2 regions of the Shewanella sp. MMG014 genome follow, and region 2 is predicted to be linked to the other one. Evidence: predicted binding sites of a transcription regulator. Region 2 holds the regulator's gene; the other holds the start of a gene.

The links. The regulator sigma-54, encoded in region 2, starts transcription at its own class of promoters, with help from an activator protein. The targets are predictions, from matches to a motif close to GTTGGCACGNNNNTNGNNT.
Positions count from the first base shown of each region.
Region 1: J8L86_RS08860 (CmpA/NrtA family ABC transporter substrate-binding protein) is a predicted target of sigma-54. The motif match lies at 8,977-8,995, and genes of this name have one in related genera.

Region 1 is NZ_JAGJDZ010000004.1:296,414-311,838, forward strand. It holds gene alaS (alanine--tRNA ligase) at 1-2,548, shown strand, start outside; gene csrA (carbon storage regulator CsrA) at 3,049-3,249, shown strand; tRNA gene J8L86_RS08815 (tRNA-Ser) at 3,738-3,829, shown strand; tRNA gene J8L86_RS08820 (tRNA-Arg) at 3,852-3,928, shown strand; tRNA gene J8L86_RS08825 (tRNA-Arg) at 3,960-4,036, shown strand; tRNA gene J8L86_RS08830 (tRNA-Arg) at 4,067-4,143, shown strand; tRNA gene J8L86_RS08835 (tRNA-Ser) at 4,153-4,244, shown strand; tRNA gene J8L86_RS08840 (tRNA-Arg) at 4,325-4,401, shown strand; gene J8L86_RS08845 (OadG family transporter subunit) at 5,323-5,571, shown strand; gene oadA (sodium-extruding oxaloacetate decarboxylase subunit alpha) at 5,588-7,381, shown strand; gene J8L86_RS08855 (sodium ion-translocating decarboxylase subunit beta) at 7,397-8,527, shown strand; gene J8L86_RS08860 (CmpA/NrtA family ABC transporter substrate-binding protein) at 9,226-10,551, shown strand; gene J8L86_RS08865 (ABC transporter permease) at 10,617-11,570, shown strand; gene J8L86_RS08870 (ABC transporter ATP-binding protein) at 11,595-12,437, shown strand; gene J8L86_RS08875 (alginate export family protein) at 12,569-13,729, shown strand; gene J8L86_RS08880 (dicarboxylate/amino acid:cation symporter) at 13,864-15,111, opposite strand.
Region 2 is NZ_JAGJDZ010000003.1:192,557-207,981, forward strand. It holds gene J8L86_RS06085 (winged helix-turn-helix domain-containing protein) at 1-229, shown strand, start outside; gene fre (NAD(P)H-flavin reductase) at 356-1,054, opposite strand; gene ubiD (4-hydroxy-3-polyprenylbenzoate decarboxylase) at 1,142-2,623, opposite strand; gene J8L86_RS06100 (hypothetical protein) at 2,772-3,374, shown strand; gene J8L86_RS06105 (transposase) at 3,877-4,146, opposite strand; gene mgtE (magnesium transporter) at 4,710-6,071, opposite strand; gene J8L86_RS06115 (HPr family phosphocarrier protein) at 6,416-6,688, opposite strand; gene rapZ (RNase adapter RapZ) at 6,691-7,536, opposite strand; gene ptsN (PTS IIA-like nitrogen regulatory protein PtsN) at 7,533-7,976, opposite strand; gene hpf (ribosome hibernation promoting factor) at 7,979-8,266, opposite strand; gene J8L86_RS06135 (RNA polymerase factor sigma-54) at 8,291-9,775, opposite strand; gene lptB (LPS export ABC transporter ATP-binding protein) at 9,980-10,711, opposite strand; partial or broken gene lptA (lipopolysaccharide transport periplasmic protein LptA) at 10,969-11,451, opposite strand; gene lptC (LPS export ABC transporter periplasmic protein LptC) at 11,516-12,076, opposite strand; gene kdsC (3-deoxy-manno-octulosonate-8-phosphatase KdsC) at 12,073-12,636, opposite strand; gene J8L86_RS06160 (KpsF/GutQ family sugar-phosphate isomerase) at 12,638-13,615, opposite strand; gene J8L86_RS06165 (calcium/sodium antiporter) at 13,684-14,646, opposite strand; gene J8L86_RS06170 (ATP-binding cassette domain-containing protein) at 14,854-15,425, shown strand, end outside.

The sequences.
Region 1 (15,425 bases), on a different contig from region 2:
TAGCTCGTTAGTACCACATAACGATCCAACGTTATTATTTACAAATGCGGGTATGAACCAATTTAAAGAAGCTTTTCTAGGATTGGAAAATCGTGGTTATTCACGTGCAACGACATCGCAACGTTGTGTCCGTGCTGGTGGTAAGCATAATGACTTAGATAATGTAGGTTACACCGCCCGTCACCATACTTTCTTTGAAATGTTAGGTAACTTTAGTTTTGGTGATTACTTTAAAGAAGAAGCCATTTCATATGCGTGGAACTTTTTAACCCAAACACTGAAATTACCAACAGAAAAACTTTGTGTCACTATTTACGATACTGATGACGAAGCCTTTGAAATCTGGAATAAGAAAATCGGTGTTGCTGCTGAAAATATTATTCGTATTGGTGATAACAAAGGCGCTCCTTATGCCTCTGACAACTTCTGGCAAATGGGTGATACAGGTCCTTGTGGTCCATGTTCAGAGATCTTTTATGATCATGGCGAGCACATTTGGGGCGGCCGCCCTGGTACACCAGAAGAAGATGGCGATCGCTTCATTGAAATCTGGAATATCGTTTTCATGCAGTACAACCGTCAAGCTGACGGTGAAATGAAACCGCTACCAAAACCTTCAGTCGATACAGGTATGGGAATTGAGCGTATTGCAGCTATCATGCAAGGCGTACACTCAAACTACGAAATTGATATTTTCCAAGCGTTAATCAAAAAAGCGGCGGAGATTATTGGGGTTGAAGATTTAGAAAATAAATCACTGCGCGTAATTGCTGACCATATTCGTTCTTGTTCATTCTTAATTGCTGATGGTGTGATGCCGTCGAATGAAGGCCGTGGTTATGTATTGCGTCGTATCATTCGTCGTGCAGTGCGTCACGGTAATAAGTTAGGTGCAACCGATACGTTCTTCTTTAAATTGCTGCCTACCCTAATTGAAGTCATGGGCGATGCGGGTAAAAGTTTGGTTGAAGCTAAAGCGATTATTGAAAAATCGTTAAAAGCTGAAGAAGAACAATTTGCCAGAACACTAGAGCGTGGATTAGGTATTTTAGATGCTGCGTTAAACGAGTTAGATACTAACGTTTTAGATGGTGAAACAGCCTTTAAACTTTACGATACCTATGGTTTCCCAGTGGATCTAACAGCTGACGTCTGTCGTGAACGTGATATTACCGTTGATGAAGCCGGTTTCGAAGCTGCGATGGCTGAGCAAAGAAGCCGTGCACAAGCTGCTGGTAATTTTGGTACTGATTATAATACTGGTCTTAAAATCGAAGGTGAAACTGAGTTTTGTGGTTACACCGAATTAAACGGTGAAGGCAGTGTTTCTGCAATTTATGTTGGTGGTGAATCAGTCGAGACGTTAGCAGCAGGTCAAGAAGCGGTAATCGTATTAGATAACACCCCTTTTTATGCAGAGTCAGGTGGTCAGGTAGGTGATAAAGGCTTACTTTCAATTGGCGAAAATGTTTTTGAAGTTGCTGATACACAAATCTTCGGTCAAGCATTTGGTCACGAAGGTAAGTTAACGGCAGGTACATTGACTGTAGGCCAAAAAGTCACTGCAGAAGTGGATAAGAAATTACGTCACCGTACACAGTTAAATCACTCGGTGACTCACTTATTACATGCCGCCCTTCGTAATGTTTTAGGAACTCACGTAAATCAAAAGGGATCTTTAGTTAACCCTGAGCGTTTACGTTTTGACTTTGCGCACTTCGAAGCCGTAACTGCTGCAGAGCTCAAGCAAGTAGAAGATATGGTTAATACCCAAATCCGTCGTAACCATCAGCTAAAAACTGCTGTGATGGGTATTGATGAGGCAAAAGAGCAGGGCGCTATGGCCTTGTTTGGCGAAAAGTACGACAGTGAAGTACGCGTTGTGACTATGGGTGATTTCTCGATTGAACTCTGTGGTGGTACACATGTTGGCCGTACAGGTGATATTGGTTTGTTCAAAATCACTTCTGAAGGCGGTATTGCGGCGGGTATTCGTCGTATTGAAGCGGTAACTGGCGCTGCAGCAATGGAGTATGTTGCTGAGCAGCAAGCACAACTTGATAAAGCGGCTTCATTGTTAAAGTCTGACTCAGCTTCAGTTGTTGCTAAGCTTAAAGCGCAACTTGATAAAGTGAAGCAACTAGAAAAAGAAATGTCGCAGCTAAAAGATAAGTTAGCTGCTGCAGCTAGTGCAGATATTGCTGGTGAAGCCATTGAACTAAACGGCGTAAAAGTTCTTGTTAAAAAGCTTGAAGGTGTTGATCCTAAATCATTACGTGGTTTACAAGATGAACTTAAGCAGAAGCTAAACTCAGCCATTATTGTGCTTGGTATTGCTAATGAAGGTAAAGTTAATCTTATTGCTGGTGTGAGTAAAGATTTAGTCGGTAAAGTGAAGGCAGGTGAGCTTGTTGCTATGGTCGCTCAGCAAGTTGGTGGTAAAGGTGGTGGTCGTCCTGATATGGCTCAAGCTGGCGGTACGCAACCAGAGAAACTTGATGATGCACTAGCATTAGTTCAGCCTTGGTTAACAGAGCGTTTAGGCTAACGGTTAATTAAGATTAAAGTCACTCTCATAGAGCAATGAACATAAAGCATCTAATATTGGTAGCGGGTAAAAATGTGATTGATTTACCAGTGATTGTTAGTTGCTTTATGGCTTGAGTGATTGTTCAAGGTTTGGCATAGTAGAAACGTAATAATGACAGCGGTATTACGAAACCACATTTTTGAATAAAAACAGATTTAACGCACTGAAAATCATGTAAGTATAGTTTTTTATGCTTATTTGGTTATGAAAGCGACAAATTGTTTTGAAGGTTCTGTTTTAGCTTTGTCTAAAGAATGAACGTCAAATGTTAACAGCTTGAAACAATCGGACTTTAAAAATACCGAATTTCTTTATTTTTTGATTTTTTACAGTAAAAAGCTTAAAAATTTTATTGATTTAGTGTCGTTACTAATGATTTGTATTAAGCTAACTATATTAAAACGCGCATATTACGGATAGAAGCTGGTGTATGCTGATTGGACTAAAGGAGCAATCGAATGCTGATTTTGACTCGCCGTGTAGGCGAAACATTAATGATAGGTGATGAAGTTACAGTTACTGTGCTTGGCGTAAAAGGTAATCAGGTACGTATCGGTGTAAACGCACCTAAAGAAGTATCAGTTCATCGTGAAGAAATTTACCAACGTATCCAGTCAGAAAAATCTGGCAATACGACCCCAGAAGGGGGCAATTTCTGATAAATCAGAATTGTTAGCTATACGAATAAGGCCAGCGAAAGCTGGCTTTATTGTTTTTGGATGGTAAATAATGCTGGAACAATGGAAGCTATCGCTGTTGCTTTAATCATTTTTAAACGTTTTTAATCATCATTGCTGTGATGCTTCTTTTTTATCTTTGAGTCGTTGACGACTTGAGTGTTGTTCTAACCCTCTAATTATTTCGATCTTCATTTATTTGCTCTAATCATTATGCACACAATTATTATCAAATAAGTTGATTTTTAGTTTATGGGCAGGTTTATCTACTTCATTTTAATGAATGACGATGATGGCTACAAAAATGATGGTTTATTGTTTTTATCTATAAAAACAAAAATCGGGTAAAAGAATTGATAAATATTGTGGCATATGTCGGCAATGTGATTAAAAACAGTTCAAATGAATATAGTTTCTGAAAAAGGGTTTGACTTATTTTCTTCAAACAGTAATATACCGCCCAAGAAAACGGAGAGGTGGCCGAGTGGCCGAAGGCGCTCCCCTGCTAAGGGAGTATGGGCTTTAACTCCCATCGAGGGTTCGAATCCCTCCCTCTCCGCCATTTCTTAAAAATAGTAAACGATGCGCGTGTAGCTCAGCTGGATAGAGTACCTGGCTACGAACCAGGCGGTCGGAGGTTCGAATCCTCCCACGCGCACCATTACTATTTAAAAAAGCAATATCAATACGATGCGCGTGTAGCTCAGCTGGATAGAGTACCTGGCTACGAACCAGGCGGTCGGAGGTTCGAATCCTCCCACGCGCACCATTGATATTATTTGCTTTTGTACCAAATTTTGCGCGTGTAGCTCAGCTGGATAGAGTACCTGGCTACGAACCAGGCGGTCGGAGGTTCGAATCCTCCCACGCGCACCATTATTGTTCGGAGAGGTGGCCGAGTGGCCGAAGGCGCTCCCCTGCTAAGGGAGTATGGGCTTTAACTCCCATCGAGGGTTCGAATCCCTCCCTCTCCGCCATTATTTGCATAATCTAAACCATGCAACTAAGCTCATTAGCAATGAGCAAGCTCGTGTTAACCGAGCGATATAAAAGATTTGCGCGTGTAGCTCAGCTGGATAGAGTACCTGGCTACGAACCAGGCGGTCGGAGGTTCGAATCCTCCCACGCGCACCATTATTAGAGAATGCCCTGTAGCTTGCTACAGGGCATTTTTTATTGCTGGTTCGTCACTGCTCAATTTAAGTGTCACTTTTCTATTTTCATTTTGCGTAATAGAACAAAGCTTTCACAGTGTTAAATTCAATTACCTTCCTTTCTAGGCCGCCAGCGTCGTTTTAATGCTGTTTATATTTTCAGCCGTTCTATACGTGTTAACAGCTTTTAATTCGCTTGATGTTGGTTAGCATGCGTTTGAGCTCTATATAGAGTCTGCGGATAAGGGGGATCTTTTTTGCAACTCAACAAACGCTTTATCTATATTGGTACTCTTTTAGGTGAAATCACTCTTAACATGGATCATCAGCGTTGATCTATTGGCAACAGGCACACTAAGGAGCATGATTTACCATGTAACTGCTCGATTGTAATAAATAGTCAATTAATCACGATAAAATTGACATATTTATGCTTTTTACTTCATCTGCACTTCTTTAGGGCGATTGGTTGTTCTTTATCTTGATATCACTTTTTAGTTAGAAGTCGTCATAATCTTGTCATTTTCTTCATAAACCCATCAAAATTAAATTATTCTCATAAAAGTCTCATTTTAATTATCGAATTATCACCTATACCCTTTTAATTTTATTATTTTTGGTCTGACCAATTTACAAAGTGTTGGATAAATTGTTATAGATTAGTTATATTTTTCGTCAGTGAAGAATTTGATATAACTAAATTAGCTGGTTGATTAGCTTTTTTATAATCATAAATTAGTTAAGATAGACTGAATATTTATTCTGAATGCCGTTTGTGAATTAATGAATGCCTACTTTTGGTGCGTGAGTTAATTGCATATATGACTTCATTATTGGCGTATGTAATCAGAACGGATCCTGTGTGCAATGACTGATTGAACACTAAGACAAGAGAGGATGTATGACTTCAATATCTGAGCAATTATTTAACGCCTTAGGCGTGATGATAATGGGGATGAGCTTAGTCTTTATTTTTTTAAGCTTGTTAATCGTCGGTATCACTATCGTCGCCAGATTAACCAAGTCAGAGAATCAAGTTGCAGCAGCGTCGGCGCCAATAGCGCAAGCACCTGCATCAGCAGCGACACTTGACCCTAAGTTAGTAGCAGCAATCACTTCTGCTATTCATCAGTATCGTGCCAAAGATTAATAGTTTAGGAGTAATTATGAGCAAGCCTTTAGCGTTAACAGATGTAGTATTACGAGACGCCCATCAGTCTATTTTGGCAACACGCCTACGTTTAGACGATATGTTACCTATCGCTCCTTTACTGGATAAAATCGGTTATTGGTCACTTGAATCATGGGGAGGCGCGACCTTCGATTCATGCATTCGTTATTTAGGAGAAGATCCGTGGGATCGTATCCGAGAACTTAAAAAGGTCATGCCAAATACGCCGCAGCAAATGTTGTTACGTGGTCAAAACCTTTTGGGGTATCGCCATTATGCTGATGATGTAGTAACTCGCTTTGTGGAGCGTGCGCATACTAACGGTGTTGACGTGTTCCGTGTGTTTGATGCAATGAATGATGTTCGTAACTTAGAAACGGCTGTTAAAGCGGTGAAACAGGTTGGTGGTCATGCTCAAGGGACTATTTCGTTTACAACTAGCCCAGTTCATACCGTTGATACTTGGGTTGATATGGCTAAAAACCTTGAAGACATGGGTTGTGAGTCATTGTGTATAAAAGACATGGCAGGTCTACTCAAACCAATGGAAGCATTTGACCTGATTAGCAGACTTAAATCTCAAACGGATTTAACAGTGTCTATGCATTGTCATGCTACAACGGGTTTAAGCACTGCAACTTATCAAAAAGCAATTGAAGCGGGTATTGATGTACTTGATACCGCCATTTCGTCAATGAGCCAAACATATGGACACTCAGCGACAGAGACCTTAGTCGCAATGGCTGAAGATAATGGCCGCTCAACTGGCTATGACATGGCGCTGTTAGAAGAAATTGCAGCTTACTTTAGAGAAGTTCGTAAAAAGTATGCTCGTTTTGAAGGTGCGCTTAAAGGTATTGATTCACGCATTTTACGTGCACAAGTGCCAGGTGGCATGTTAACCAACATGGAAAACCAGCTCAAAGAGCAGGGCGCTGCAGACAAAATGGATGCTGTATTAGAAGAGATCCCTCGTGTACGTGAAGATCTTGGTTTCTTACCTTTGGTGACGCCAACGTCACAGATTGTAGGTACTCAATCAGTAATTAATGTCCTAATGGGTGAGCGATATAAAACCCTAGCTAAAGAAACTGAAGGCGTATTAAAAGGTGAGTATGGTGCAACACCTGCACCAGTTAACGCTGAACTTCAGGCTAGAGTGCTAGACGGTGGTGAGGCCATTACATGTCGTCCTGCCGATCTTATTGCACCAGAGCTAGATAAGTTACGCCAAGAGTTGGCTGATATTGCGAAGAAAGACAATATTACTTTAGCGGCAGAAACTGATGATGATGTGATGACGTATGCGTTATTTAATCAAATTGGATTACAGTTCTTAACTAACCGTGGTAATCCGGACGCATTTGAGCCTATTCCAAGTGCTGATGATATTGCGGTTGTTGCTGATAAAAAAGACAAAGGGCCTGAAACCTATACCGTTAATGTCCAAGGGCAAAATTTTGTGGTGGAAGTCAGTGAAGGTGGAGATATTAGCCAAATTGTACCCACTTCATCAACGGCTGGTTCTCAAGCGCCAGCTCCGCTTGCACCATTAACGCCGGCGAGTAATGAAATTAAAGTCACGATGAACGCACCGCTGTCAGGCAATATTTTCAAAGTGATGGTGAATGATGGCGACCATGTTAATGAGGGTGATGTGGTATTAATCCTTGAAGCAATGAAGATGGAAACCGAAGTTCGAGCAGAAACGACAGGTGTGATCAGAAATATCGCGGTTAAACAGGGCGATGCAGTTGCAGTTGGCGCACCATTACTGGCACTAGCGTAAGAGGTAGGAGATAGCATGGAAGGATTAATGGCCTTTTGGTCTGAGACAGGTATTGCTAACTTCGCACCTGATCAACTATTTATGATGGCAATTGGCGGGGCATTATTATATCTCGCCATTGCTAAAGGCTTCGAGCCACTTTTGTTAGTGCCGATTGGTTTCGGTGCTATCTTGGCGAATATTCCTAATGCGGGGTTTACCGACGAAGGCGGTCTACTTTGGTATGCCTACTATGTTGGTATTGAAACAGGCATATTCCCATTACTGATTTTCATGGGCGTGGGGGCGTTAACTGACTTTGGAGCGCTGATTGCTAATCCGAAAACCTTACTATTAGGTGCTGCGGCGCAGTTTGGTATTTTTGCGACCTTGCTTGGTGCAATTGCATTAAATTTAGTGCCTGGGTTTGAGTTTACTATGCAAGATGCTGCGGCTATTGCGATTATTGGTGGCGCCGATGGCCCAACAGCCATTTTCTTAGCCTCTAAACTAGCCCCAGATTTATTGGGGGCTATTGCAGTTGCTGCGTACTCGTACATGGCGTTAGTACCGTTAATTCAACCACCAATCATGCGTTTATTGACTAACGAATCTGAACGCACCATTAAGATGGAACAGCTGCGTGAAGTCAGTAAAAAAGAGAAAATTATTTTCCCATTGATGGTAGTGGGAATGACCATTTTATTCTTACCAGCAGCAACGCCTTTAGTAGGGATGTTCTGTCTAGGTAACTTAATGCGTGAATGTGGCGTGGTAGATAGATTATCAAGCACTGCTCAAAACGAATTAATTAACATTGTCACTATTTTCCTTGGTTTAGCAGTGGGCTCTAAATTGCAGGCTGAAGAGTTTCTACGTATCGAAACCTTAGGTATTTTAGTCTTAGGAGCTGTCGCATTTAGTATCGGCACAGCTGCTGGTGTGTTGATGGCTAAACTGATGTCTAAAGTCTCAGGTGGTAAGATTAACCCATTGATTGGTGCAGCTGGTGTATCTGCTGTACCTATGGCCGCACGTGTTGTGAATAAGGTTGGTTTAGAGTCAAACCAACAAAACTTCTTATTGATGCATGCTATGGGACCAAACGTCGCGGGTGTACTGGGTAGCGCTGTTGCTGCTGGTGTATTGTTGGCTGTTCTAGGTTAATACCTTGCGTTAACTCTGTTTGTTGTAAATTATATTAAAGCCACTGCTAAGCAGTGGTTTTTTTTTGCTAACACATTAGTCATATTAAGCCTGAGTTCATCGCTAGCTCATCGGTATAAACAGAAGATAGTGCCATCTATTACGTGTCTGTATCAGGGTTTTAGTTTTCTCACTCTCTCGCTCTTTTCACTTAGCATTTAACTCATCACTCATAAGCCTTTCTTTATTTTCTTTCTTACTCGATTAGCAAGGCTTAAGGGACGTCGATTTATCAGCCTAATCCAATATTAAGGCTTGCATTGCTCCATTGTTGTTCAATCCAAAAAACGACTCGTATTTTATACCCATTTAGGTGCGATTTTATTTATCTTGCACTAAATTAGCACTACCCTTTATAGGTATGTTGATAGGTTATTTTAAAATTTGCATTTAAAACAGTGTGTTACTAAGTTGGCACGTTAGCTGAATAGTAATGGTCACATATTGGCTGATTATAATTGTATTTTATTTATCCGTTTTTGATTGTTTTTGGTCTTAAACGTGAAAATTAATCATTTTTTAGTCGTAAATTAATTTAAGCAAAGGCGCTTGATTATTCCTTAGGGGGTAGTTAGCGCCTTTTTTGTTTTACCTATTTAACACTTAACAAGGATTTAAAGATGAATTGGAAAAAAGCACTTAAACAGACATTACTGGTGATGTCTTTTTCTGCCGTATTGCCAGCCATGGCTGAGGTCGGATTTCCAGAAAAGGAAGAACTGACTTTTGGTTTTATCAAATTAACTGATATGGCGCCTATCGCTATCGCTTACGAGAATGGTTACTTTGAAGAAGAAGGCCTATACGTCACGATTGAAGCCCAAGCTAACTGGAAGGTGTTATTAGACGGTGTTATTGATGGTCGCTTAGATGGCGCGCATATGCTGGCAGGGCAGCCAATAGCTGCCACTATTGGTTATGGTACTAAAGCGCATATTATTACGCCTTTTTCGATGGATTTAAACGGTAATGCCATTACGGTATCCAATGATATTTGGAAAAAAATGAAACCTAACATCGCTAAAAATAGCGATGGCAAACCTGTTCATCCAATTAAAGCTGATGCGCTGAAACCTGTTGTCGAGGAATACACTGAAGCTGGTAAACCGTTCAAAATGGGCATGGTATTTCCTGTATCAACCCATAACTACGAACTACGTTATTGGTTAGCTGCTGGCGGTATTCACCCAGGATACTATGCGCCTCATAAAGGTGACACTTCGGGTCAATTAGATGCGCAAGCATTTCTTTCTGTAACCCCTCCGCCACAAATGCCATCAACGCTTGAAGCTGGCACTATTTACGGATACTGCGTGGGTGAACCATGGAATCAGCAAGCCGTATTTAAAGGCATTGGAGTGCCGGTTGTTACCGACTATGAAATTTGGAAAGACAACCCAGAGAAGGTTTTTGGGATCACGGCTGAATTTGCTGAAAAATACCCTAACACGACGATTCGTTTAACTCGCGCCCTGATTAAGGCGGCTAAGTGGTTAGATGATAATAACAATGCCAATCGTCCAGCAGCTGTAAAAATCTTATCGCAATCTAATTATGTTGGTGCTGATTACGATGTCATTGCTAATAGTATGACCGGCACATTTGAATATGAAAAAGGCGATAAGCGAGCGGTTCCAGACTTCAATGTGTTCTTCCGTTATAACGCAACTTACCCATATTACTCAGATGCGATTTGGTATTTAACGCAAATGCGTCGCTGGGGGCAGATCTCTGAAGATAAACCTGATGATTGGTACAAAGATGTTGCTGCGAAAGTTTATCGCCCAGATATCTATGCTAAAGCTGCTCAATCCTTAATTGATGACAAAACCATTGATGCAAAACATTTCCCAGACTTTGCAACTGAAACTGGCTTTAAAAAACCTCAGCAGCACTTTATTGACGATATCGTGTATGACGGGAGCGCGCCTAATGCTTACATCAATAAGTTCAGCATTGGTCTAAAACAAGGCGATAAGCTGTAATTTACAGCTATCGAAGTGAGGATAGAGCTATGTCAACCATTGCAAAAATTACCCAGAGGCTTCCTATGGATAAGTCATCTGCCAACGTGTTGCTTTCGAAACTAGGTCAAATGAGTAAAACGTTACTGTTACCCATTATTGGCTTAACCGTGTTCTTAGTCTTATGGTCTATCAGCGCAAATAACATCAACACTTCGTTGGGTAAGTTTCCGGGGCCAGTGGCTGTTGTAGCTCAGTTCGACTCGCTTTACCAAGAACATGTGGCTGAACGAGAAAAAGCGGCAGCTTTCTATGAGCGTCAAAAAGTGCGTAATGAAGCCCGCGTGGCAAAAGATCCAACTTATGTGCCAAAGACACGAGCTTATACAGGTAAAGAAACCTTTGTTGATCAGATTGGTACGAGTTTGATTACCGTGATGTCAGGTTTTTTATTAGCCGCGATTATCGCCATTCCATTAGGTATTTGGATGGGGCTGAGCAAAAATTTAAATGCGGCAATAAACCCTATTGTGCAGCTGTTTAAACCCGTCTCGCCATTGGCTTGGTTACCACTGGTTACTATGGTGGTGAGCGCACTTTATGTATCTCCAGATCCTATGTTATCGAAATCGTTTATCAATTCGTTACTCACAGTCACTTTATGTAGTTTGTGGCCAATGATCATTAACACCTCAATCGGAGTCGCATCTATTGATACTGATTTATTAAATGTCAGTCGAGTATTGAGGTTATCAGCCTTTACTCATGTGCAGAAAATCGTATTACCAGCATCAATACCGTTAATTTTCACGGGGATGCGTTTATCACTCGGTGTGGCTTGGATGGTGTTAATTGCAGCAGAGATGTTGGCGCAAAACCCAGGCCTTGGCAAATTTGTTTGGGATGAGTTCCAAAACGGAAGTTCAGAGTCGTTATCTCGCATTATGGCAGCCGTTATTGTGATTGGGTTTATTGGTTTCTTACTAGATAGAGCAATGCTTGCACTACAAGCTTGGTTCTCATGGGACAAAGCCCGTTAATTTGGGACGCAAGGAGTAAATATTATGAGTGTATTTTTAGATATCAGTAATATCGATATGGATTTTCCTACCCCTAATGGTCCATTTAAAGCGCTTAAAGAAGTGAACCTGAAGATCAATAAAGGTGAGTTTGTATCGCTCATTGGTCATTCGGGCTGTGGTAAATCAACTGTACTAAATATCGTAGCGGGTCTTTATCAAGCCACACAAGGTGGAGTGATTTTAAACAGCGCAGAAGTAACTGAGCCTGGGCCTGAGCGAGCCGTTGTGTTTCAAAACCACTCATTACTGCCATGGCTTACGTCATATCAAAATGTCGAGCTAGCAGTTAAACAAGTATTTAAGAATAAAAAATCCAAAGCTGAAATTAAGGACTGGATTGAATACAACTTAAAGCTGGTACACATGGAACATGCAATGCATAAGCTTCCTAGCGAAATTTCAGGCGGTATGAAGCAACGAGTCGGTATTGCAAGAGCATTGGCAATGGAACCCGAAGTCTTGTTAATGGATGAACCGTTTGGCGCATTAGATGCACTAACGCGTGCGCACATGCAGGACTCGCTAATGGAAATTCAAAACGAGCTGAATAACACCGTTATTATGATTACGCATGATGTGGATGAAGCCGTATTACTATCCGACAAAATTGTCATGATGACCAACGGCCCAGCAGCGACGGTTGGTGAAATTTTAGACGTGAATTTACCAAGACCAAGAGAGCGGTTAGCACTGGCAGAAGACAAAGAATATAACCGTCTACGTGCTGAAGTATTGAAGTTCTTATACGAGAAGCAACGAAAAGTTGAGACCATTAATATTAGCAATTCATCAATTAGTAACGATGAAACTGCTAATGTTGGCTAAGATTACTCTGATGGACAAGATTTAATTACAACAAGGGAAATATGATGAGAAAGAATCAACTTGCGAGTTTTATCAATAAAAGGTTAGCAAAATCAGCGTTAACCATCATTGCTCCAGCATCTTTGGCATTGATGGGCCAAGTACATGCTGCAGAAGCAACGACGATTGCAGAAGCTGTGACTGAAGGGAAAGTGAAAGTCGATTTGAATCTGCGTTATGAAATGGTAGAGCAAGATAACGCATTAAAAGATGCAGATGCCTTTACGTTACGTACCCGATTAACTTACGCCACAGCTGATTACTATGGTTTTAGTTCGTTAGTCGAGTTCGAAGATTCACGTGTCGTAGCGGGTGTTGATGACTATAACGATACTTTAGGAAACAATCCTGATTATTCTGTGATTGCCGATCCTGAAACCACAGAACTTGATCAGCTATTTTTAAAATACCAATACGAAGGTTTTAGTGTGAAAGGGGGTCGACAAGTGATCACCTTTGATAATCAGCGTTTTGTGGGACATGTGGGTTGGCGTCAAGATAGACAGACGTTTGATGGCGTCATGCTTGAATATAAGTTCAATGATATGTTCCAAATTGATTATGGTTATATTACTCAGCGAAATCGTATTTTTGCAGAAGCAAAAGATATTGATTCAAAAGATAATTTAATCAATGCTCAATTAAAAACGGGTTTTGGTACGTTAAGCGCCTATGGCTACCTATTAGAAGAAGATACTAATATTGAAAACGGTCTAGACACTTATGGTCTTCGCTTTACCGGTAAAGCTGATATTGGTGATATTAAGTTACTTTATACAGCGGAATATGCCACTCAGGATTCAGATACAGCAGGGCAATCTTATTCTGCAGATTATATGAGTCTTGAGGGGGGCGTTGGTTTTTCAGTGGTTACCTTCAAAGTAGGCTACGAGTTGTTAGGTTCAGATGGTGGCGATTATGGTTTCTCGACTCCACTTGCAACACTACATGGCTTTAATGGTTGGACCGACCAATTCTTAACAACACCTAAAGAAGGCTTGGCTGACTTGTATGCATCTATTGGTGGTAGTGTGATTGGTGGTAAATGGGCTGTGGCTTATCACGAGTTTGATGCGGATGAATCAAGTGCAGCGGTGGACGATTTAGGCTCAGAAATCAACGCCGTCTTTAGTATGCCATTATACGACCACTATACCGTTGGCGTTAAATATGCGGCTTATTCAGCTGGTGATGTTGCAGCAGGTAAAGTGGATACTGACAAAGCGTGGGTATGGTTTAACGCAAAGTTTTAGCCTAATGTCAGTCCCCAGTTTTAAATAGGTTGGGCTATAAAATGAAAACGGCAGATGAACAATTCATCTGCCGTTTTGTAGGTTTGGTAGCAAATTAACTGAATCTTTAACCAAATCCTTAATTACGTCATTAGCTATGCTGTTTGCTCAATGATTTTTTCATTTGAATTAAACTGCGCTTCATCAAATTGACCTTCACTTTTACCAACCACAACCGCTGTCATCATATCGCCAGTGACGTTCGTTGCTGTACGGATCATGTCAATTACACGGTCAATTGCCGCAATAAATGCGATTCCTTCAAGCGGTAAACCAACAACACCTAAGGTAACGGTTAGCATAACCATTGCACTACCAGGTACACCTGCAGTACCAACTGACGCTACTGTTGCTGTAACAGCGATGAGCATGTAATCGCTCATTTCTAATGGGATACCATAAATTTGGGCAATGAAGATTGCCGCAATAGCAGGGTAAATACCGCCACAACCGTCCATATTCATGGTTGCGCCAAGAGGTAAAACAAAAGCACTATAGCGTTTAGATACGCCCATTGATTCAGTACATTTAGTACTTGCTGGTAATGTACCAAAGCTAGATGCAGTACTGAATGCGACTAACTGTGCAGGCATGGCTTTGCGGAAAAATTGTATCGGGCTCAGTTTAGCGACAAACTTAATTAAGCCACCATAGACAAAAATGATGTGGATGAGCGCTGCGACATAAATTGCGATAATGAACTTACCTAATGGCAATAAGGTTGATAAACCGTACTCACCCACAACCCAAGCCATTAAACCAAATACACCTATTGGGGTGAGTTTTAATACCATACGAGTGAGTTCAAACATGACTTCTGCGCCAGCTGAAATGGTATTTTTAAGTGGTGCAGCTTTTTCGCCAACAGCATTAATAGCGATACCCACTAATGCAGCAAATACGATAATTTGCAGTACTTTTCCTTCTGCTAATGAGGCAAAAGGATTAACTGGGATCATATTTAATAAGACTTGAGCAAACCCTGGAATATCACGGTCTCTCACTTCCGTTGTCGCCAGCTCAATACTGCCGCCCATATCAAAAGAACTACCAATGGCAAGACCTATGAATGATGCAGCCGTGCCTGTTAGCATAAACAGGCCTAAGGTCTTAAAGCTAAGACGTTTAAGGTTTGCTTGAGAACCTAAAGAAGTAATACTAACGACAATGGCGCAGAAAACTAAGGGTGCGACCAACATTTTAATGGCACTGATAAACAAGTCACCGAGTGGTTTCAGCATTACGGCGCTTTCGCCTAAAGCAACACCCGCCATGATACCAAAAGCAAAACCTGCGAGGACTTTTTGCCAAAAAGGAATACGTTTCAAGGTTTGAAAAATCATTAAATTTCCAACTATTTATTATACTTGCCGTTGTTTTCAGCAAGGGGATTATTATTTCAATAACCAAACACAATTACACAAAGGCTATTGAATAGTCATTGCGGAAGTTACGCTGCGTAAGCAATACGATGGTTCACATCATTAAGGTTCAGCTTATTTTAATATTGCTTATCTACAGTTCTCGGTGGAGCAATTTTCGAATTGTATTGAGTCAATCATAACGGGACAAACCGTTTTTGATATAACTTATACCATTTTTGAGACTTGTTAAATGTACTTTAAATTTCAACAACTTGCTAACCCTTGGTAAGGTG
Region 2 (15,425 bases):
CTATGATGTTGATGTTTTTTATACCAATATCGAACATAAAGAGTTTATCAAACCTGATTTCGTTACCCCATCTGCAATGCGTTTTTATCGAGAAATTAGACGTGATGATATCCAAGTCACGAATATGACGCTTTTCAGGGTACACAAGACCAAAGATACTGCGGTGTGGATTTTACCGTTTATGGATGGTTTAGTCGCTTGGTCTAAGTACGAGAAGGTGCAATTCTAGCCCTTAAGTTGATGCTGTAAACGAGCGCAAATAACAAAAAAGCCGACTGAGATAGTCGGCTTTTTGTTGGGCAGCAAGGATTCAATTTTGAGAAGGTTGAATAGCTTGCTATGAATTCGCCTTTAATTACTTAATAAAGGCGAATGCATCTCCGTAGAGATGAGCTTCATCGACACCCATTTCACGAAATACTTCACGGGCTGCACCGACCATATCAAAGCGGCCAGCAATGTAGATGTCATAGCCAACTAAGCTGACATAGTCTTGCTTAATTTGTGCTAATAAATTGGCTTGCTTACCATTCCAATTAGCAGGGGCTTCTTCAACCACAGGGATAAACTCTAACCAGTTATGCTCTTCATGCCATTGACGTGCGATAGCTTGGTAGTACATGGCTTCTTCTGTGCGGCAACCCCAATAAAACTGAGTCGCGACGGTTTGGCCTGTCGCAATTTGTTGCTCGATGATGCTTTTGATGTACGAAAACCCTGTACCGCCAGCAACCATAATACGTGGACGGTTACTTTCTTGACGTAAAAATGCATTTCCTGCTGGAGCTTCAATATCTATGTAGTCATTGGTTTTAAGGCGCTCAACGACTTGCATTGGGTAGCTTTCTGAGACAGCAGCACCAATATGTAGCTCAATTAGTTCAGCACCTGGCGCTGAAGCAATGGAGAATGGACGTTTGTCTTTTTCGCCCATGACAATAGATAAGTATTGACCTGCTTTAAAATCAAACGCCGCTTCAGGTTGTAAGGTGACCTGAAACACGGCGTCGTTAAATGGGGTGACGCTAACAACTTTACAGCGAATGGTGTTCATCTAACATCCTTTTAGCCCTTTCTATGAAGGGTTATTTTCTTTTATATATGTAGGGTCTAGGTTGCGCTAGTGTGATATAGATCACCATTATAGCGTTGGTGCATCATCAATACCTAATTCTTCCCAAATATCATCAATCTTTTCTTTCACTTTGGGATCCATCACTATCGGAGTGCCCCATTCTCTGTCGGTTTCGCCTGGCCATTTATTGGTGGCATCCAGTCCCATTTTTGAGCCTAAACCCGCTACAGGAGAAGCGAAATCTAAATAATCAATCGGCGTATTATCGACCATGACGGTATCGCGAGTTGGATCCATGCGGGTGGTAATAGCCCAGATGACATCCTGCCAATCACGACAATTCACGTCTTCATCAACAATAATAATGAACTTGGTATACATGAACTGACGTAAGAAAGACCAAGCTCCCATCATGACGCGTTTGGCATGACCTGCATATTGCTTACGAATTGAAATGACTGCCATACGGTACGAGCAGCCTTCTGGCGGCAGGTAGAAGTCAATAATTTCAGGATATTGCTTGCGTAAAATAGGCACAAAGACTTCGTTTAATGCCACGCCTAACATTGCCGGCTCATCAGGTGGACGGCCAGTGTATGTGCTGTGATATATGGCGTCTTTACGCTGTGTCATGTGAGTAACGGTGAAAACTGGGAACTTGTCTGTCTCGTTATAGTAACCAGTATGGTCGCCATAGGGTCCTTCTTCTGCCATTTCTTCAGGGTCGATATAACCTTCTAAAATGATCTCGCTGGTAGCTGGAACTTCTAAGTCACAGCTAATCGCTTTACAGACCTCAGTGCGTTCACCACGCAGTAAGCCTGCAAAGGCATATTCACTCATTGAGTCAGGTACAGGCGTCACCGCTCCTAAGATGGTGACAGGGTCTGAGCCTAAAGCAACGACCACAGGGTAGCGTTCACCTGGGTGCTTTTCTTTGAAATCTTTAAAGTCTAATGCGCCGCCACGATGATCGAGCCAGCGCATAATTAATTTGTTTTTACCCAGTAACTGCTGACGGTAAATACCTAAGTTTTGGCGTTTTTGGCGCGGGCCTTTAGTGATGGTTAAACCCCAAGTCACCAAAGGTGCAACATCACCAGGCCAACAATGTTGAACAGGTAAGTTTGTTAGATCCACATCCTCGCCAGTGATGACGATTTCTTGGCATGGTGGATTACGGACCGTTTTAGGCGGCATATTGAGTGCTTGCTTGAATTGTGGGATTTTCGCGATCGCATCTTTAAAGCCACTAGGCGGCTCTGGCTCTTTTAAGAATGCTAATAACTCACCGACTTCACGTAGGGCGAGAGGATCCTCTTTACCGAGTGCCATGGCAACCCGTTTTGGAGTGCCAAATAAGTTCACTAAAACAGGCATAGATTTGTCTGTTGGATTTTCAAAAAGCAATGCAGGACCGCCAGATCGAAGCACACGATCGGCAATTTCCGTCATTTCTAGATTAGGATCAACAGGATAACTAATACGCTTTAATTCACCATTGGCTTCGAGGTGATCGATGAAGCTACGTAAATCCTTAAAACTCATGGCTAATTCACTCTTTTTATAATCGCTCTTTGGGGCGCACTATAGCATTTATATAATATTGGGTTAAGCCAAGATTATTGGTTCAGTGGCTTTTTAGGGTAAACTGATATTAATTGGCTTTGTGATCTTTCAGCCTAGGAGCGATCAAATGGCAATATTCAGTCAACCTCACCGATTGTCGATGTTATTCGTATCAATAAGCCTGACTCTGGCTATTCTGCCTTCACATGTTATGGCTGAATCTTTTCGTACTTCTTCAATGAGCGCTGTTGCTACAGAAAATGGTGCTAAACATCGCCATTCGGCTGGCAGTCATCGTTATGATCGTTATTCAGGTTCGTCAGTACGCTGGGGAGTCGGTTACAACAATTATTGGGGACCCAGTATTGGCGTAGGATGGAGCAGTGGTTGGAATAACCGCTGGTATAACCGTTGGGGCTATAATGGTTGGGGAGGAAGATGGGGCAATGGTTGGCGTTATCCTTATCGATACGATTATTACGACCGCTATTACCGTGATCGTTATATGAACAACCAATCCCGTAATAACTATGTTGAACCAGTCACAGCAGTTGAAGCGCCAAAACGAACAACCACTAGCATTGAGTATGCAAAGGGGATTAGCAAGTTGCCAGACAATGCACGAGTGATACAACGTGATGGTCATACCTACTATGAATGGGATGGTCATGAGTATTATTTTGACTGGTCGACTGAACGTTATTTTGAACTTGAAAAAGGTAAGCAATAATTAATCATTGTTTTAAAGCCCGTCGCTCATTCGTTGGCTGTAGCGCTGTATACTGCGCCTAGAAAGGTAAAAGCCCTAATGAATCCATTTCATTAGGGCTTTTGTTTGCATTGTCTTTCGACATTTTATCGTTACATATTATTGTTATTAGACCCTGTAACGTACTTCAAAATAGCCATTGCTGTCTACGGGGAGTTAAACAGCAATCATTATCTTGAAACTTTTACCTGACTTGCAGGCTGTGGCTGCCTATTCTTAACCTTACTCTTGTAACGATAAGCGTTAGGCTAAGCCACGGTATAAAATTGACAAGAGAGGTGGGGGAGAGAGATTTTCGCTGGGGGACGAAAATAACGCATCCTTTCTTGTCGGAACTGCCTTCAAACGATGAGTTGTTAGCGCTCAATGTTTGAAAATAAAATTGGAAAGAAAAATCACTGCGATTGTTTAGCTTCCGATGGGGACGAATGCTAAAGTCATTTTTCTTTCCGAAACGTTGAATTTAATGTCCTTTTACTGACACTAATTCTTGATTCAGTTGAAATAGCCTTTTCTGCAAATTTGCTATTTCAGTTGCAATTTCAGTGGCTAAATCTTGTTGTTTGCTCACTGATTTTAGAGGTTGTTTTCTTTTCTTCACCCATTGGTAAATGGTTTTTGCTGACACATTATATTGCTTGGCAACATCTGAAATTAATCGATTATTGTCTTTTACTTCCTTGATTACTTGTTGCTGTAATTCATCTGGATATATTCGATTTAGTGTCGTCATCATTGTTCCTACTACTCAATTTTGTTAACCACGAACCTTCATAAAATTAAGAGGTTTTTTTAGATTAATGATTGTTATCAATATCCCAGCTGCTCAATCCAAGGTGATGGAAGAAGTGCCACTGATATTGACAGTTTTCAATGAACATTCTTAGATAATTCATACTTAACTCCCTGTATTACATCTCTAATTGAGTCATAAATTGGTCAAAAATGCATCTACCCCTAAGGTGGTATATATCTATATGGAATAGTCGTGCCAATTTTGAAATAAATATTTTATCGTTAATTAACAGTTGGTTAGTTTTTTAGTGTGTTAACTCTAAAAAAATGCGTTGTGTTACATTGGTGCAAATTATCCATTTTGGTGCAAAGTGGTGATTTATTGGTAAATTTAATTTACCAGACTTTTTGGGCGTCATTTCTAGTGACATTAACGGTAAAGCATGATCACTTAATCAGTATGAATGAGGAGTGTTACAGTGAGTCGTTTATGATTTAGAAGGATTAAAAAATCCATGCCGTTTGGCATGGATTTAGTGAGATGCGAAGGTCGGGTATCGACTACATTAAGAAGATCGTCGCTAAACCTAAAAAGGCAAATAGGCCGATGACGTCGGTTACTGTGGTAAGCACCATACCACCTGCTAATGCAGGATCGATGTTCAACTTTTTCAGTAAGAGTGGGATACTGGCGCCTGCAAGACCTGCAACAGTCATATTGATTAGCATGGCGCCACCAATCAAACCACCTAAGGCCATATCGTCTTTCCACAGCCAAACGGCAAAAAATACCAACACTGACCACATGATGCCGTTAAGGAAACCAATGGCTAACTCTTTGCCTATTAACCAGCGAGAGTTACTTTGACCAATATGGCCAAGAGCAATACCACGAATGACCAAAGCCAATGTCTGGTTACCTGCAACGCCGCCCATGCTCGGAACAATGGTCATTAAAATGGCAATAGTGGCAAACTGCTCAAGGGTGCCTTCAAACATGTTACTGACAGAGGCAGCAAGTAAAGCAGCAAATAAATTGATTGTTAACCATAAAGAACGTCGGAAGGTACTTTTCATGACGGGACCGAATGTGTCCTCGTCATCATCCATCCCCGCCATCCCCATCATGGAGTGTTCGGCATCTTCACGGATAACATCAACGACGTCATCAATGGTAATACGGCCTAATAACTTCTGCTGTTCATCAACGACAGGGGCTGAAATCCAGTCATGACGTTCGAATAACTGTGCCACTTCATTATCTGGCATATCAACAGGGATACTTTCAAGCTCCGGATCCATGATGCTGCGGATCGTTTCGCTAGGGTTACAAGTTAATAGATCGGCTAAACGGACCCCGCCAAGTACATGGTCGTTTTTGTCGACCACATAGAGTGTATCTGTCGTATCGGGTAAATTGCCTCGTTGGCGTAAGTAACGCAGTACCACATCAATATTCACGTCAGGACGTAAAGTCACGGTATCGGTATTCATGATACTGCCGGCAGTATCTTCAGGGTAGGATAACGCTTGTTCAACTCGGTGACGGTCTTGGCTACTCATCGATTGCAGTACTTTCTTATACACTGCATCTGGCAAGCTACGTAAAATATAAGCCAGGTCATCAGTGTCCATTCCTGAAGTGGCTTGCGCAACTTTTTCAGGTGTCATGCCACTGATAAGCGAATCTTTTAACTCTTCACCGAGTTCTTCAAGAATTTCACCGGCTTGTTCTTGGTCGATAAGTTGCCACAACACTTGGCGTGTTTTAGGGGGAGATGACTCAAGAATGAGGGCGACATCAGAAGCGGCCATATCATGCAGCATATTGCGCACATGCACAAACATACCACTACCAAGTGCTTGGGTGAGCTGATTTAGGCGCTGTTCTGTAAGTTCGCTATCTATCACTTCGATACTCATTCGCCACTCCTCAAAAATTCGATTGCTAATATTAACTTAACAGTGTGTAAAGGGAGAAGCAGTTTCTAATATGGCGTTGATTGCTGTATAAAAAGTAAGCAGGTTATGGTGTGGGTCATGAGATTATTATAGTTAACTATCACTGTTTGTTGTTGATAATTTGCTGTTGATTGGTTTAATGCGCTTTGAGCAGCGCAAAAGCTTAGTTTAAGCGTATTCCCGAGTAGGATATGAGGTTAATAAAGCATGGCTGTTAGCGGTTTAAAGTCGTAAGTTTCAATGTTTTGCTAGTAAGTGATAACTAGCAACGAGTTGGCCTGAAAGCGTTAAATCATATAAAAGGATTAGCTTTCTTCGTCAAATTTGTCGTTAATCAGTTGGCAAACCGCATCTAGTGCTTGCTGCGCATCAGGGCCTTCAGCCTCAACAGTAATCACTTTCCCTATACCACTTTCTAGCATTAACAACCCTAACACACTCGCAGCGCTGGCTTGTTTGTCACCTTGAATCAAGGTAATGCAGGCTTTAAATTCTGTAGCCAATATAGCTAATTTTGTTGCCGCTCGAGCATGAAGCCCAAGTTTATTACTGATGGTGATTTCTCTGGAGATATTCATCGTCACAGGTTGAGCTCTCGGTGGCGAGCGCTAACTTGGTGTTTACTGTTACTGAAGCGCTGTGTGAGTTGATCTGCAATATAAACCGAGCGATGCTGTCCACCTGTGCAGCCAATCGCGATGGTAAGGTAACTGCGATTATTGCGCTCAAGATGCGGCATCCAAGTATCAAATAAATTCTCAATCTGCCAGATGAACTTATTGACTAGGGGTTGTCTGCCTAAGAATTCTTGTACTGGTTGATCAAGACCCGTTAATGGTCTTAACTCAGGCTCCCAATGTGGGTTTGGCAAAAAGCGGACATCAAACATAAAGTCGGCTTCAGTAGGCATACCGTGCTTGAATCCAAATGATTCAAAGTGAATGACTAATTCTTTATCAACACTGCCCATAAGAATTTGTCGGACTTGATCGCTCAAATCGTAAATATTCAGCTGAGATGTGTCGATGTAGTGATCAACCATTTTGGCGATTGGCTCGAGCAATCGACCTTCAAGTTGAATCGCTTCTTGTAATGAGATTTGATTTTTTGACAGCGGGTGTAATCGACGTGTTTCACTGTATCGTTTAAGCAGTACTTGATCATTGGCATTTAAAAATAAACTAATGATCGTGGTATCGTCGGACAACAAAGCGATTTGCTGCTCTAATACTTTGCCTTGCTCTTCGATATTACGCACATCAACACTGATGGCGACAAGTTCGTTATTTCCTTTTAGCTGCTCTAGTAGGCTGCCAATCAGTGGGAGAGGTAGGTTATCAACACAGTAATAACCTAAATCCTCTAACACTCTTAAAGCAACTGACTTACCTGAGCCCGATCGTCCTGATACGATGACAAGTTTCATGCAGTAATAACCTGATACAGTTCTGTAGCGTCATGACTCTTTCGAAGTCTTTTAAGGATGAGTTTATCGCTTAATTTCTCAGCCATACTTGATAACGTGCTTAAGTGTTGCTGACATTGCTCAGAAGGAACCAATAAGGCAAATAAAATGTCTACTGGCTTCTTATCAATAGCATCAAAGTCGATAGCTTCTTCACATTTGATCAAAATAGCGATCGGCGATTCAATGTCGTCTAAACGCCCATGTGGAATCGCAATGCCATTGCCGATACCTGTGCTACCCATTTTTTCACGTGCTATTAAACTTTCGAAAATAGCTTGTGAAGATAGAGTAGGGTACTGGTCAGCCATTAAATTGCTGATAAGTTCCAGTACCTTTTTCTTACTGCCCGGAGTGGCACAGGTAGTGCACGCCGGCTGCAGGATGGTGCGAAGTTCCATCGTTAGTGTTTAATTAACTTCTCTTTGTGTTTAATTACCTGACGGTCTAATTTGTCTATCAGGGCGTCAATTGCGACATACATATCTGCGTTTTGAGATACGGCAAAAACTTCACCTCCTTTGAGGTGCAATTTAGCTTCGGCAATCTGTTGTAACTTTTGTACATTGAGCACAACGTGAACATTATTGATCTGTTCGAAGTGACGTTCAAGCTTTGAAAACTTAGTTTGCACATACTCACGTAAAGATTGAGTAATTTCGATATGGTGTCCAGTCAGGTTAATTTGCATAGATCATCCTCCAATAACAAAGGCTTATAAGCTTTTGCGTTGGTTTGAGGGAGGGATGAGCATTGCTTCACGATATTTGGCGATCGTACGCCGAGCAACATTGATCCCTTGTTCTGCCAGTAGCGTCGCCATTTTACTATCGCTAAGTGGCTTTTTCTGGTTTTCTGCGGCGACCAGCTTTTTGATAAAGGCTCTGATTGCTGTAGAAGAACACTCTCCGCCATCATCGGTACTTACGTGGCTAGAGAAGAAGTATTTTAGTTCAAAAAGGCCGCGAGGGGTGTGCATATATTTTTGAGTTGTAACCCGTGAGATGGTCGATTCATGCATCTCTACCGCTTCGGCAATATCATTTAATACCATAGGCTTCATGGCTTCTTCGCCGAACTCAAAGAAACCTTGCTGGAATTGAACAATACAATTTGCCACTTTTAACAGGGTTTCATTGCGGCTTTCAATACTTTTAATAAACCATTTGGCTTCTTGTAAGTGACCGCGAATGAATTGGCTGTCAGCTTGATTGGCTGAGCCTTTTGCCATGGCCGCATATTGCTGATTTACGCCTATTTTAGGCATATTATCTGGGTTTAATTCAACGACCCAACGGCCATTCTTTTTAAACACTGTGACATCTGGGATGACGTACTCATCTTTGATTGGAGTAATTTGTAACCCTGGGCGAGGGTTCAGTGTTTGGATAAATTGAATCGCTTCGCGTAAATCATCTTCTTTAAGCTTGGTTTTACGCATTAGTAATCTGAAATCACGGCCTGCTATTAAATCTAGGTGTTCAGATATCAGTAATTTTACATTTTCTATGCAAGGGATTTCGCTTGGGTATTGTCCCAATTGAATCATCAAACATTCGCTTAAATTTCTTGCAGCGACACCCACTGGATCAAAATGTTGTACACGCTTTAATACGGCTTCAACCTCATCAAGTTCAATATCCTCAAGACCGAGTGCATCGAGAATATCTTCTGTTGATTGGGTTAAGTAACCTCTATCATCAATTGCGTCGATGATGGCTGTCGCAATGGCGAGGTCATTTTCAGAAAATGGGGTTAAGTTTTTTTGCCATTCTAAATGTTCGTACAAACCTTCAGTCGTTTCACCTTGAAATGGCATATCGTCATCACGGCTTACAGCGCCAGAACCTGAGTTAGGAGAGGCGGTGTAGACTTCATCCCAAGTGGTATCCATTGGTAAGTCTTCAGGCATGGACTCTTTCGTAAGTGACTCTGTGGTATCGACTGATGAGGTGTCTTTTTCTACGCTGACTTGGCTGTTATCGCTAAAATCGGTGTCAGTTTGCTGAGCATTGTCTTTGACTGGTTCTTTTGCTTTGGCAAACTCATCCTCAAGCTCAAGAAGAGGATTTGAGTCAAGTGCTTGCTGAATTTCTTGCTGTAGCTCCAAAGAGGAAAGTTGCAATAAGCGAATGGCTTGTTGCAACTGCGGGGTCATTGTCAGGTGTTGACCCATTTTAAGTTGGAGTGAGGCTTTCATTTACCGCTTATCCCTAATTGAATTTCATCATCGCGACTACAATGTTATGGGTCTAGCACTTTTGTAAGTGTTAGCTAGACTTTAACCGAACTTGGGTTCTACTTTGCCAAAAATTAGCGTTACGTTTTGAGTCTAGTGTATAACGCTAAAAAGTGGGACTGGTTGGCCGCGAAAATGCCATGCTTGTACACTAAAGAATGCTAACTATAGCTTGAATTGCTCACCTAAGTATACTGACCTGACTTGCTGATTGTCTAAGATCTCAGCAGGCGTACCTTCAGCAATTAAATCTCCGTGGCTGACAATATACGCACGCTCACATACATCAAGTGTTTCACGGACATTATGGTCGGTAATCAATACGCCAAGACCACGATTTTTTAGTTGTTGAATAATTTTCTTAATATCTATCACAGAGATAGGATCAACACCCGCAAATGGTTCATCTAATAAAATAAACTTAGGATTGGCGGCTAAAGCGCGTGCTATTTCTACACGTCGACGTTCACCACCTGATAGAGCCATACCTTGGCTGTCACGAATATGGGTAATATTGAACTCTTCTAATAAGTGCTCTAACTCTTCGATTCGTTGCTCACTCGATAAGGTTTTACGGGTTTGCAGCACTGCCATGATGTTATCGTGCACAGTGAGTTTTCTAAAAATACTGGCTTCTTGAGGTAAGTAACCAATACCTTTACGAGCACGTAAATGCATTGGGTCTGCAGTCAAGTCGTCAGAATCAATCAAAATACGACCTTTATCGCTTTTGACTAAGCCAACAACCATATAAAAGGTTGTGGTTTTACCTGCACCATTTGGCCCTAAAAGACCAACAATCTGACCCGTTTTAACGGTTAGGCTAACGTTTTTGACAACTTGGCGGCTTTTATAGCTTTTTGCTAAGTTCTCAGCTGTTAAGGTAATTTGTGTCATTATTGCTTTTGCTCTGCCGCAGGGGTCGTTATGTCTGCATTGGTTGAGTTTTGAATATCAGATTCTTGAGGGGTGACTGATTCAAGGAGGGCATCAGTGTTAGTTTCAACAGCATTTGCCTCAGGAGTCACTGTTTGATTCTCAGTTACATTGTTAGATGCATTGTCAGTCGTATCAGCATCTGGGTTATCAAGCGAATCATTATTTTCTAACGGCGCTTCGTCTGAGTTATCAAGTTCTTCGTTTTCTTTATTCAAGTCAGGGTAATTTTCTGGCTGAAAAATTGTGATAACTCTGTCTTTTCCTTCACCTGTGCTTTCAGCGATCAGTTGCTGTTTATCAATATTATAGCTAATGAGATTACCAGTAACCTGACTGCCTGCCTGGTCAAGTTTTGCATTGCCTTTTAAGGTTAAAATACTGGTCGAAAGCTCATATTTTATTTCGTTTGCACTTGCGGTACCGATACGGCCATCATCGAGTTCTTGTGAGAATGTGGCTGGATTACCTGTCGCAATCATGGTTTTTTTGCCACCTGATTCTTCACTGAATGCACGTAATTGATCGGCATTAATATTAATGGTGCCTTGCGTCACATTCACTGGGCCGAAGAAAATCACTTGGTTGTTTTTAATATCTGCTTTTTGGCTGACGGCAGCGACTTTAAGCTCTTGTTGTAAATCACCTTCTTTGGCATGAGCGCCGGTGACTGTCACTAAGCTCAATCCCATTAGGCTCATACCCAGAATACTTTTTCTAATAAAGTCTGTTTTCATAAGCTTATTGAGTGAAAATGTCAGTGTTTTACTTTGCTTCATATGTTCCTTCTACCTGACTTAAAAGCTCTAACTCTTCGGCATTTAAATCAGCATAAAGGCCTAAGCCTTGTATTTTAAAATCTTGTCCTGAGACATTAATCTGTCGATCAGACGTCATGATCATGGTATTTAAATCTAATGCAAGCATACTTGTGGTTAGCGATTGTACTGGTTCATTGATGTTTATTGCATCAATAATAACATTTTTTTCTAGCACCACTTTACCAGTTTCTTTATTAAGCTTGCCTAATTCAGCGGTTAATTGCCACTCAGCTTCGCCGTTTTCTGGATAGATAAGGTATACAGGCTCAGTGAATAGGGTTTCATTGGTTTGCTGAAAGTGTTCCATGTGTTTTGCTGACACCCGGCTTTGTACTAATCCTTGCTCGTTAAATTCTGTGCTTCGTAAGTCATTAGCGATGAATTCTGGACGCGCGGGATCGGGAAGCTTATTGGCTTCCATTTGACTACGCTTCACTTGCACTTGCCAGTATAAAACTAATGCTGCACCAAAGAAGCCGAGAATAGCGAGGGTGGTACGGCTCATATACTCATTCCGTGGGCTGTTTCGAATTTGTCTTGGCTAACAAGCAGTAAATCAGTTAACTCACGTAAAGCGCCGTTACCGCCATTAATGCGAGTGATCATTTGGCAATGTTGTTTTACGTATGGGTGACCATCTGCTACGCAAACAGCTAAGCCCACTTCTTTCATAACGGGTAAATCAACCATGTCATCACCGATATAGGCAACTTCATCTGGCGTTACATTATAAATACTGAGTAACTCTGTAAATGGTGTGAGCTTATCGTCTACCCCTTGATAGATATGGCTAACACCTAGCGCCGTCATTCGATTTTCGACAATGGCAGACTTTCGGCCTGTGATAACGGCAACACTGATACCGCTAGTTAAAATCGATCGAATACCGTAACCATCACGGGTATGGAAAGCTTTCAACTCTTCGCCTGCGTTACTTAAATATATACGCCCGTCAGAAAAGACCCCATCAACATCACAGATCAGGAGTTTGATTTTTTTAGCGCGTTGCCAAATATCGTCTGATACAGGGCCATATAATCCTTGATGAACTTGACTATTCGACATATTAAATGACTCCTGCTTTTACCATATCAAGCATATTAAGTGCGCCAATTGGGCGTTGATTTTCATCAACAACAATTAAGCCGTTGATACTTTTTTCATCCATCACTTGTAAGGCCTGTGCTGCTAAAATATCAGCTCTGATGGTAATGCAATTAGGGGTCATCACTTGTGAGATTGGCGTGGTGCGTAAATTGACTTCGGCATCAATCACTCGGCGTAAATCACCATCGGTGAAGATACCGACTAACTGTTGGTTATCATCAATAACCGCAGTCATGCCTAGTCCTTTATTGGATATTTCGTATAGTGACTCTGTGATGCAAACCTGGCTATTAACTTGCGGAACATCGCTTCCTTGATGCATGACGTCTGATACTTTAAGTAAGAGTTTACGTCCTAATGATCCACCTGGGTGTGATAATGCAAAATCATCACGAGTAAAGCCTCTGGCTTGCAATAATGCGACGGCTAGGGCATCTCCCATTACCAAGGTTGCGGTAGTGCTTGAAGTAGGCGCCAATCCTAATGGACAAGCTTCTTCTGGTACTTCAATACAAAGATGCAGTTTAGATAACCGCGCCATGTTAGATTCAGGCTTACCCGTGATCGCAATCACTGGAACACCCATGCGCTGAATAACGGGTAGCAAGGTTAAAATTTCACTCGACTCACCAGAGTTAGAAATTGCTAAGATAATATCATTTTTAGCCAGTGCACCTAGGTCACCATGGCTTGCTTCACCAGGGTGAACAAAAAATGCAGGCGTTCCTGTGCTGGCCAAGGTGGCTGAAATCTTATTGCCAATGTGGCCTGATTTACCCATGCCCATGACAATCACTTTACCTTTGCACTGCAAAATTAGTTCACAAGCTTGGCCAAAGGCATCTGAATCAACGTACTGATATAGGTTATCTAACGCTGTTTTTTCAATATCAATGACTTGACGACCCCATTGACGCAACTGTGTTTGATTTATCATATGTTTCTCGTTATTTTCCAATGCTAATGAGTCTTTAACAATGGTGAGTGACCCATCTTTATGCCCCGTTATTGAGATTGAAATAAGACAATCTGGTACGCAATAAAGACGACTAATAATATGGCGCCATGCCAGCGAGTTAATTGTTTCTTCGCTCCACTTGATAATACGAGCACAGCAAGGGCTGCACTGGTACCAAGTGTCATGTAAAAATCACGGCCAGCAGCATTGGCATCTATTTCCCCTGGGGCAATCAATCCTGGTATAGCAAGTACCGCTAGGATATTAAATAGATTCGAACCCACAATGTTACCAATTGCGAGATCATCTTCTTTTTTTAATACGCCAGCTACGCATGCTGCTAATTCAGGCAAGCTTGTTCCCACTGCAATAATGGTTAAACCAATGACTAAATCTGATAACCCAAATGTCTTTGCAATGCCTACAGCGCCGGTTACCATCCAGTCAGCAGAAAGCGGTAGCAAAACCATGCCAACAATAATCCAGATAATAGCATGTAATGTAGGTACATTTTTAGGGATCTCTGCATCAGATTCGTCAGATAATGGATCTATTTGCTTATTTCTCAGTGCTTGCCAGATGAAATAACCCATTAACGAGAAGAAAGCGACCAAAAGCACTGTGCCTTCAAATCGGGTTAGCATACCGTCATGAATGAGGTATCCGGCTAACACAGTTGCCGCTAACATTAACGGAATTTCACGTTTAAGGGTTTGTGAGCTAACTGATATAGCACCTAATAGTGCAGTAATACCAAGAATTAAGGTGATGTTAGCAACATTTGAACCTAGAACATTTCCAACGGCAGTATTGCTCATCCCTTCCATCGACGCTGTTGCAGCCACAAACATTTCAGGAGCAGAACTTCCCATGGCCACAATGGTTAATCCAATCAGCATTGGAGGTAGGCCAAGGTTTCTAGCGAAAGCGGCTGCGCCATATACGAAGCGATCTGCGCTCCAAACTAATACGCCTAATCCAGCGATTAGCATTAAAATATTAAAAAGCATGTGGTTCCAAAACGTGTGTTAATAGCGATATTTGTGCAGGATTTTAACAAAAATATGAGCTGATGCGATAATTGTTGTGGATTGTAACTCATGGTGATTGATTTGTTGTAGGTTCTTACACAATTTCGTACAATTCAGCTCTACACCACATGCGCCAGGAAGGCTATTATTTCTTCAATATCCGATTCCAAATTATTAGATTCAGCAATGCCATTGGTCGAAGTTCGCCACATGGGGTTCAATCGTGGATCACGTGTTATTTTTGATGATATTTGCTTGAGCATTCCCAAAGGGAAGGTGACAGCGATTATGGGCCCGAGTGGCATCGGAAAAACAACCTTACTCAAATTGATTGGTGGCCAATTAACGCCTAACAGTGGTGAGGTACTTTTTAGTGGTGAAAATGTTCATCAATTAACACGTCCGCAATTATTCGAATTACGGAAACGAATGAGCATGCTTTTTCAAAGTGGTGCGTTATTTACCGATATGAATGTATTCGATAACGTCGCATTTGCCCTGCGAGAGCATTCAGGCTTACCTGAAGAGCTTATTCGTAAAATTGTGTTAATGAAGCTACAAGCGGTTGGACTTCGAGGCGCAGCAAAGATGCACCCTAATGAACTGTCTGGTGGAATGCAGAGAAGGGCAGCGTTGGCGCGGGCAATTGCACTAGAACCTGAAATGATTTTGTATGATGAACCATTTGCTGGCCAAGATCCTATTTCCATGGGCATGCTGGTGAAATTGATAAGCGAATTATCAGATACCTTAAATTT